2 regions of the Arthrobacter sp. K5 genome follow, and region 2 is predicted to be linked to the other one. Evidence: riboswitches for the same ligand, from Rfam matches in the RefSeq annotation. Region 2 holds a riboswitch; the other holds the start of a gene.
What was found. Region 2 has a riboswitch for glycine ahead of gcvP (aminomethyl-transferring glycine dehydrogenase). Riboswitches for the same ligand answer to the same signal wherever they lie in the genome.
Positions count from the first base shown of each region.

Region 1: it holds a riboswitch for glycine, as region 2 does, so the genes downstream of both, gcvP (aminomethyl-transferring glycine dehydrogenase) here and gcvP (aminomethyl-transferring glycine dehydrogenase) in region 2, are expected to answer to the same signal.

Region 1 is NZ_CP159279.1:4,071,220-4,075,639, reverse strand. Features, by position in the region: gene gcvP (aminomethyl-transferring glycine dehydrogenase) at 1-1,581, opposite strand, end outside; glycine riboswitch at 1,783-1,881, opposite strand; gene ABRP34_RS18585 (TetR/AcrR family transcriptional regulator) at 2,009-2,548, opposite strand; gene ABRP34_RS18580 (MFS transporter) at 2,616-4,190, shown strand; gene ABRP34_RS18575 (DNA starvation/stationary phase protection protein) at 4,272-4,420, opposite strand, start outside.
Region 2 is NZ_CP159279.1:3,437,225-3,441,644, reverse strand. Features, by position in the region: gene purU (formyltetrahydrofolate deformylase) at 1-656, opposite strand, end outside; gene cycA (D-serine/D-alanine/glycine transporter) at 653-2,143, opposite strand; glycine riboswitch at 2,292-2,389, opposite strand; glycine riboswitch at 2,650-2,750, shown strand; gene gcvP (aminomethyl-transferring glycine dehydrogenase) at 2,900-4,420, shown strand, end outside.

The DNA.
Region 1 (4,420 bases), 630 kb from region 2:
GGCGAACGGGTGGATCGAGGCGAACTCCGGCCAGGAGATGGCTTCCATCTCGGCGGTGGCGTTCAGCTTCATGGTGCAGGAGCCCAGCGGGATCATGGTGCGGTCCAGCGCCAGGTCGCGGTCGGAGAGCTTGCGGATGTAACGCAGCAGCTGGGTCTCGGAACGGTGCGTGTTGAACACCGGGTGCTGCAGGTACGCGGAGGAACGCTCGACGGCGGCATCCAGGGCGAAGCCGTCAGTCGCCTCCACTGCCCCGGCACCGAAGGCGGCGAGGAGGTCGGCCACGATGGCCGGCGTCGTTGTCTCATCAGTGGAGATGCCAACGGTGTCAGCATCGATGCTGCGGAGGTTGATGCCCTTCTTCTCGGCGGCGGCGATGATGCCGGCGGCCTTGCCCGGGACGGAAACCGTCACGGTGTCGAAGAAGCTCGTGTGCAGGACGTCCAGGCCGGCGGCCTGGAGTGATGCGGCCAGGGTCCTGGCGTGGCCGTGGGCGGTTTCGGCGATCGCCTTCAGGCCCTCCGGTCCGTGGTAAACGGCGTACATGGAGGCAACGATGGCCAGCAGCGCCTGCGCCGTGCAGATGTTGGACGTGGCCTTCTCGCGGCGGATGTGCTGCTCGCGGGTCTGCAGCGCCAGGCGGTAGGCGGGGACGCCGGCGTTGTCCTTGGAGACGCCCACCAGGCGGCCGGGCAGGGAGCGTTCCAGCCCCTTCTGCACGGCCATGTAGGCGGCGTGCGGCCCGCCGAAGAACAGCGGAACGCCCAGGCGCTGGGCGGAGCCGACGGCGATATCCGCGCCCTGCTCGCCAGGAGGCGTGATCAGGGTCAGGGCAAGCAGGTCAGCGGCCACCGTGACCAGCGCGCCGCGCTCCTTGGCGGCGGCGATGACCTCACTGTGGTCGAAGACGCGGCCGGAGACACCAGGCTGCTGGAGGACAACGCCGTTGATGTCGCCGTCGGGAAGCCCCTGGGACAGGTCCGCCACCTCCACCTCGAAACCGAGGGCTTCGGCGCGGCCCTTGACGATGGCAATCGTCTGCGGCAGGCAGTCCGCGTCCAGGACAGTCTTGCCGTCGTGGGCGGTCTTGTTCTTGTTGGCCCGGCGCATCAGCAGCACGGCCTCGGCCACGGCCGTGGCTTCATCCAGCAGCGAGGCGTTGGCGATGGGCAGGCCCACCAGGTCCTGGACCATGGTCTGGAAATTCAGCAGCGCTTCCAGCCGGCCCTGCGAGATCTCCGGCTGGTACGGGGTGTACGCGGTGTACCAGGCGGGTGCCTCAAGGACGTTGCGGCGGATCACCGGGGGCGTCACGGTGTCGTAGTAGCCCTGGCCGATCATCTGCACGGCGGTCTTGTTCTTGGCCGCGAGCTTCCGGAGTTCCGCGAGTGCTTCCACTTCGCTCAGGGCCGGCGCGAGCTGCAGCGCTGAATCCTGGCGGATGTCGTTGGGCACTGCCGTATCAACCAGCGCGTCGACGGTGTCGTAGCCGACGGCCTTGAGCATGGCTTCGACGTCGGCCTGGCGGCGGGCGCCAATATGCCGGTCGACGAAGGACGAGGAGGCTGAATTAACGGTCAAAAGGAACTCCATAACTAAGGCGACGCAGGGTACGCCACATTGATTCGGGTTCCTCCCCGCTCTGTATTGGACCTGAGAGTTTCCGCGATGCTGCGCTTTCGCACAGCTCCGCTTGCACCGTCGGTGAGCACAGCGTGCCCTGAACTGTCCGCGCGAAGGCGGAACATTTCCAGCGGGCAGCCTGCTGCTTTCCAGAGTTGCCTTGCCGCGGCGGTACATGGGCCTGAGAGATTCCTGGGGAGGTTTTGCTCCTACGGCGCCTGCTTGTACCTACTTGCAGGACTCTCCCGCCGCAGATCAAAGGCTTATTCAATTGAGCGGTGACAGCTGTCACAGAGGCTATTGTCCTACGCCGGGATCGCGTCTGCAAACTGTGGCGGCGTGGGCTGGCACACCCCCGACGGCGGGCAACCCCGGGGAAGCCCACCTACCCCCTGAGCCGCTCAAGTGCGGCCAGGAGGCTTTCGACGTCGGCCGCCGTCTCGGCGGGCGACGCAGCCGGCCCGATGGACAGCATGGCGTTGAAATAGAGGCCGTCGCCCATATACAGGACGGCCTTGGCCAAGCCTGGCCCGACGTCGCGGGCGATCTCATCAAGCCACCTCTGCTGGATGTGGGCAAACCGGCGCCGCGTCTCCTCGTGCGCCACCTCGGCAAGCCTCGTCGCGGCCACGATGGCACGGTCCAGCGGAGTGTCCGCCCAGACGGACGATTTGATGAAGTAGGCGGCCGCACCCTCCGCAGCCGCAGCCATGGCAAGGGCATCCGCTTCCGCGTACTCGTCGAGGCGGTCCAGCAGGACGCCGATCAGCGCTTCCTTGTTCGGAAAGTGGTACAGGAGCCCGCCCTTGGACACGCCTGCGCGGGCTGCCACGGCATCAAGGGTGGCGGCGCGCTCCCCCACCTCGATCAGGAGGGATTCAAACGCATCGAGCACTGCGCCGCGGGCGACCGGTTTTCTGGGCATGGCTCCCATCATGCCCGGTTCCGACCCCGGGTTTATAACTATACCGTCTGGACGGTATAGTTATTTCATGACCCTGCACTCAACCCTTCGCCCGGAGAACACGTCCGCAGAGCAGGCCCGCGGTGGCGCGCGCGACTGGTTCGCCCTGGCCCTGCTCATGTTCCCGGTCCTCCTGGTGGCCGTGGACAACACTGCGCTGACGTTCGCCCTTCCCGCAATCGCCCGCAGCCTCGACCCCTCGGGCGTACAGCTTTTGTGGGTGGTGGATGCCTACGCCCTGGTCCTCGCCGGACTCCTTGTTGCCATGGGCAGCCTCGGCGACAGGATCGGGCGCCGCCGGCTGCTGCTGGTCGGCATTTCCGGCTTCGCTGCGGTCTCCGCGGCGTCGGCCTTCGCCCCGAGTGCCGAATGGCTCATTGCCGGCCGCGCGGCCCTCGGATTCTTCGGCGCCATGCTCATGCCGTCCACGCTGTCACTGATCCGCAACATCTTCCGGGAGCCGGGCAGGCGGAGGCTGGCCGTGGCCATCTGGGCTGCGGGGTTCTCCGGCGGCGCAGCGCTGGGACCGATCTTTGGCGGCTGGCTGGTGGAGCACTTCTGGTGGGGCGCCGTCCTGCTCGTGGCCGTGCCCATCATGCTGCCGCCACTGGTGCTGGGTCGCTTCCTCATTCCGGAATCCAAGGATCCGAATCCCGGCCGCGTGGACCTGGCCAGCGTGGTGCTGTCAATGCTGGCCATGGTGCCGGTGGTCTACGGCATCAAGGAACTGGCCACCCATGGACCCGGCGTGACGCCGTTCGGGGTTCTGGCGTTTGGCCTGGCCATGGGACTCCTGTTTGTCCGCCGCCAGCACGCCCTCACGTCCCCGCTCCTGGACATGTCCCCACTGCTGGATATGTCACTGTTCAGCAACCGCGTGTTCAGCACAGCGATCACGGCAAACATCCTGGCGCTGTTCTCCTACAACGGCTTCATCCTGTTTCTGGCCCAGCACCTGCAGCTGCTCGAAGGCATGTCACCGTCAGAGTCGGGCACCGCCATGCTGCCGGCCCTGACGGCCACCGTGGTGGCGGGTTTGCTCGTGGTTCCGCTGGTCCGGAAGGTCCGGCCGGGCTTTGTGGTGGCCGCCGGACTGGCGCTGAGCGCCGCCGGCTACTGCATCGTGGCGTTCGGGGATCACGACGCCGGGCCCACCGCGCTGCTGGTCGCCCTCCTCGTCCTGGCGCTGGGCGTGGGTTCTGCCGAGACCATCTCGAACGATCTGATACTGGGCGCCGTGCCGGCCGAAAAATCCGGCGCAGCGGCGGCCATATCGGAGACCGGCTACGAAGTGGGCTCACTCCTCGGGACAGCCCTCCTGGGGTCCATCCTGACCGCGTCATACCAGCAGCATCTCGCCCTCCCGGAGACCGTTGCCCACGCAGTCCCGGCAGAGTCGGCGGACCAGGCCAGGGAGACCCTGGCCGGTGCCATGGAGCTCGCCGGGTCGCTGCCGGCTCCGCTGGCCGAGGGGCTCACGGCGGCCGCCCGGGCCGCCTTCGATTCCGGCGTCCACATCACCGCGGCGATCGCGCTGGTACTGATGGCAGGAGCCTCGGTGCTCGCCGCCGTCGTACTTCGCCGCATCCCGCCCGCGAAGTAGCCGGCACAGAAACGGGCAGCCCCGGAGAATTACTCCGGGGCTGCCCGCTGCGATCGGCTCCTGGCTTGTCCCGCCGGCCGGCTACTTGCTGTCAGGGTGCGTGACGTTGGCCGACGCCTTCATGTTCTCGGCGCCAACCATCCACGCGTACTGCTCGAGCTTTTCGATGAACGTATGCAGCAGGTCTGCAGTGGTGGGGTCCTCCTCATCCACCTCGTCATGGACCTTGC
Region 2 (4,420 bases):
TTCGCGCCCTTGAAGCTGGGCAGGAACGAATGGTGGATGTTGATGGCCTTGCCGGTGAGCCGGGCGGTGGCGGAGTCGCTGAGGACCTGCATGTAACGGGCCAGAACCACCAGCTCAACCTCATACGCGTCCACCAGTTCCAGGAGCCCGGCCTCCGCTTCTGCCTTGGACTCCGGGGTTACGGGGACGTGGTGGAACGGGACCCCGTGCCAGGCCGCGAGCCCTTCGAGGTCCGGGTGGTTGGACACCACCGCCGCTATCTCGACCGGCAGTTCGCCGCTGCGGGCGCGGACCAGCAGGTCGTTGAGGCAGTGACCATACTTGGACACCATCACCAGGATCCGCTGCTTGCGGTCATGGCGCTCGAGGCGCCAGTCCATGGTCCATTGTCCGGCCAGCGGCGCGAAGCGGTCCCGGAGCTGTTCGACGGCGGCGGCGTCACCCGTCGAGGCGAAGTGGACCCTCATGAAGAAGTGCCCCGCGTTCCGGTCGCCGAACTGTTTGAGGTCAACGATGTAGCACTCCTGCTTGAGCAGGAAGTCCGCCACCGACTGGACGATTCCCAGGGAATCGGGGCAATGGAAGGTCAGCACAAACTCCCCGCCGGCTCCGGGCGCCTGATCCGCCAATGAGGGCTTTTCCTCTGTCCTGATCATCCCTTGACGCTTTCCTTCTCCTCGAGACGCCGGCCCGCATGGTCGCGGGCGGCGGTCTCCTCGGACTGCAGTTCATCCTGGAAGGCTGCATAGCGGGCCAGGTGCGCGGGCCGGCGGCGCAGAACCAGCCAGGCCGCACCGAGCAGGACGAACCAGACGGGTGTGACCAGCAGCGCGGTCAGGGTGTCGGGCTGGGTGGTCAGGGTCCACAGCACGAAGGCGAAGAAGGCGAAGACCACCCACACCATGGGGATGCCGCCGGGCATCTTGAACCTGGAGGCGGTGTGCAGGTGCGGGCGACGGCGTCGGAAGGCGATGTAGCTGGCGAGGATGATCGACCAGACGAAGACGAAGCAGACAGCCGAAACGGTGGTGACCATGTCGAACGCCTTGCCGATGTCCTGGCCCGCGTACATGAGCACCACTCCGGAGAGCAGCAGCACACAGGACAGGAACAGGGCGTTATTGGGTACCTTGCGGCGGGACAGGCTGCCGAAGACGGCCGGCGCGTCGCCTTCCTGCGCCAGGCCGTAGACCATGCGGGAGGTGGAGTAGATGCCGGAGTTGGCCGAGGACATGGCCGAGGTCAGCACCACGAGGTTAACCACCGTGGCGGCGGCCCCGAGTCCGGCCAGCGAGAACATCGCAATGAACGGGCTGTGGCCGGCGGCGAACTGGGTCCACGGCGTGACGGACATCAGGATGATGAGGGCGCCCACGTAGAAAAGCAGCACGCGCACCGGGATGGAGTTGATGGCTTTGGGAAGGTTCTTTTCCGGGTTCTTGGCCTCCGCAGCCGTGGTGCCCACCAGTTCAATGCCCACAAAGGCGAACACGGCGATCTGGAAACCGGCCACAAATCCCATGAACTCGTTGGGGAAGAAGCCGCCATGGCTCCACAGGTTCGTAAAGGTGGCGGGCCCGGCGTCGGACTGGAAACCGGTGAAGATCATGAACAGGCCCACGACGATCAGCGCGGCGATGGCGATGATCTTGATCAGCGCGAACCAGAATTCGGTTTCACCGAATGCCTTGACTGTGGTGAGGTTCAGCAGCAGCAGGATGGCAACGGTGGCCAGGCCCGGGATCCAGAGGGGCAGTCCCGGCCAGAGTTCCTTCGAGTAGCCGGCGATGGCGATGACGTCCGCGATTCCGGTAATCACCCAGCAGAACCAGTAGGTCCATCCCGTGAAGAACCCCGCCCACGGGCCCAGCAGGTCGGCGGCGAAATCGCTGAAGGACTTGTAGTTCAGGTTGCTCAGCAGCAGCTCGCCCATGGCCCGCATGACGAAAAACAGCATGAAGCCGATGATCATGTATACGAAGATCACGGACGGCCCGGCCGCGGAAATGGTCTTGCCGGAGCCCATGAACAGGCCCGTGCCAATGGCGCCGCCGATGGCGATGAGCTGGATGTGCCGGTTGCTCAGCTGCCGCTCCAGGCGGGGAGCCTCACCGGCCGTGGAGGCAGGAGGATGAATCGTCATTAGGAACTCCATCGTTCAAGTGGCCCTGAATGGCCACACTGATTCGGTTCCTCCCCGCTCTGTATGGGACCTGAGAGATTCCGCGGACATGGTCTTCCGCTTGCACCGTCGGTGAGACAGGACGCGCCTGCCTACTTTCCAGAGTTGCCTCGCCGCGGCGGTACGTGGGCCTGAGAGTTTCCTGGGGAGGGTTTGCTCCTACGGCGCCTGCTGAACGTACCGGCAGGGCTCTCCCGCCGCAGATCGTAAGCATTTTCAATTATGTCGAGAAAAAATGTATGCATACCGGCAGCGGCCGCCTTGCCGGCACGTGCCGGTCAGCGCAGCCCGCCGGCCACCGGTTCAGTGTGGTCTCGGTCACGAAGAATTGTCAAACGGCGGTTGGCCCGGCCGCCTTGCCGGGCCGCAGAGGGAAACGTGGGGACACCCACGGATGGCTCCGATTTGGTCTGGGCCGGATTGTCCGGTATCTTATGATCCGAATCACCCACATCTTCATAGCCTTTCGAACCGTGGCGGGAGAGTCCTCCCAGTCATTCACCGGGCAGGCGCCGTAGGAGCAAATCCTCCCCAGGAATCTCTCAGGCCCCCGTACCGCCGCGGCTAGGCAACTCTGGAAAGCAGCCAAACCTTGTTTGGCTCACCGACGGTGCAAGCGGAGAACCACGTCCGCGGAATCTCTCAGGTCCAATACAGAGCGGGGAGGAACCCAAACCATGCCGTGCCACACGTGGCAGGCCAAACCTGGAGTTCCTCATGACGATTCAATCGCTTCCATCAACCTTTGCCGACCGGCATATCGGCGCCCGCCGCCAGGCCGATATCGACACCATGCTCAAGAACATCGGCTATGACTCGGTCGATGGCCTCGTTGATACCGCCGTCCCGGCGTCCATCCGCCAAGAGAACCCCCTGCTGCTCACCGCTGCGCTGAGCGAAGTTGAGGTCTTGGCCGAGCTTCGCCGCCTGGCCGCCAAAAACAAGACCGCCGTCCAGATGATCGGCCAGGGCTACTACGACACCGTGACGCCCCCGGTGATCCGCCGCAACGTCCTCGAAGCCCCCGCCTGGTACACCGCATACACCCCGTACCAGCCGGAGATCTCGCAGGGCCGGCTGGAAGCGCTGCTGAACTTCCAGACCATGGTGCAGGACCTGACTGCGCTGCCGGTCGCCAACGCTTCCCTGCTGGATGAGGCCACCGCCGTGGCGGAGGCCGTGCTGCTGATGCGCCGGGCCAACAAGAAGAACGACGGCAAGACCGTTCTGGATGCCGACTGCCTTCCCCAGACCATCGCCATCGTGCAGGGCCGGGCCGAAGCACTCGGCTTCGAGATTGAAATTGCGGACCTGTCCCAGGGACTTCCCGACGGCGACATCAACGGCGTCGTCCTCCAGCAGCCCGGCGTTTCGGGCCGCGTGTGGGACCAGTCCGGCGTTATCGCCGCCGCCAAGGAGCGCGGCGCGCTGGTCACGGTGGCCGCTGACCTGCTTGCCCTGACACTCATCACGCCTCCGGGCGAGCAGGGTGCGGACATCGCCGTCGGAACCGCCCAGCGCTTCGGGGTGCCGCTGTTCTTCGGCGGCCCCCACGCTGCCTACATGGCGGTGCGCACCGGCATGGAGCGCACGCTTCCGGGCCGCATCGTTGGCGTCTCCAAGGACAACGCCGGCGCCTCCGCCTACCGCCTGGCGCTGCAGACCCGCGAGCAGCACATCCGCCGCGAGAAGGCCACGTCCAACATCTGCACGGCGCAGGCGCTGCTGGCCATCGTGTCGTCCTTCTACGCCGTCTACCACGGCCCCGACGGCCTGAAGGCAATCGCCGAGACCGTTCACAACAACGCCCGCGTCCTCGCCACCGCGCTCAGGGCGGCAGGCCGCGAACTCGTCAGCGATTCCTTCTTCGATACCCTCACCGTCCGCGTGCCGGGCAAAGCCACCAAGGTCATCACGGCGGCAGAGGCCCGCGGCATCAACCTGCGCCTCATCGACGCGGACACCGTGGGCGTCTCCATTGATGAAACGACGACGGCGGCAACACTTTCCGCTGTAGCCGTCGCCTTCGGCGCCGGACCGGTAGGGGACGCAGCGGGCTTTGAACTTCCCGAGGCAGTGCTGCGCACCTCCGACTACCTGCAGCACCCGGTGTTCAACACGCACCGCTCGGAAACCCAGCTGCTGCGCTACATCCGCAAGCTCTCCGACCGCGACCTGGCGCTGGACCGCACCATGATCCCGCTGGGCTCCTGCACCATGAAGCTCAACGCCACCACC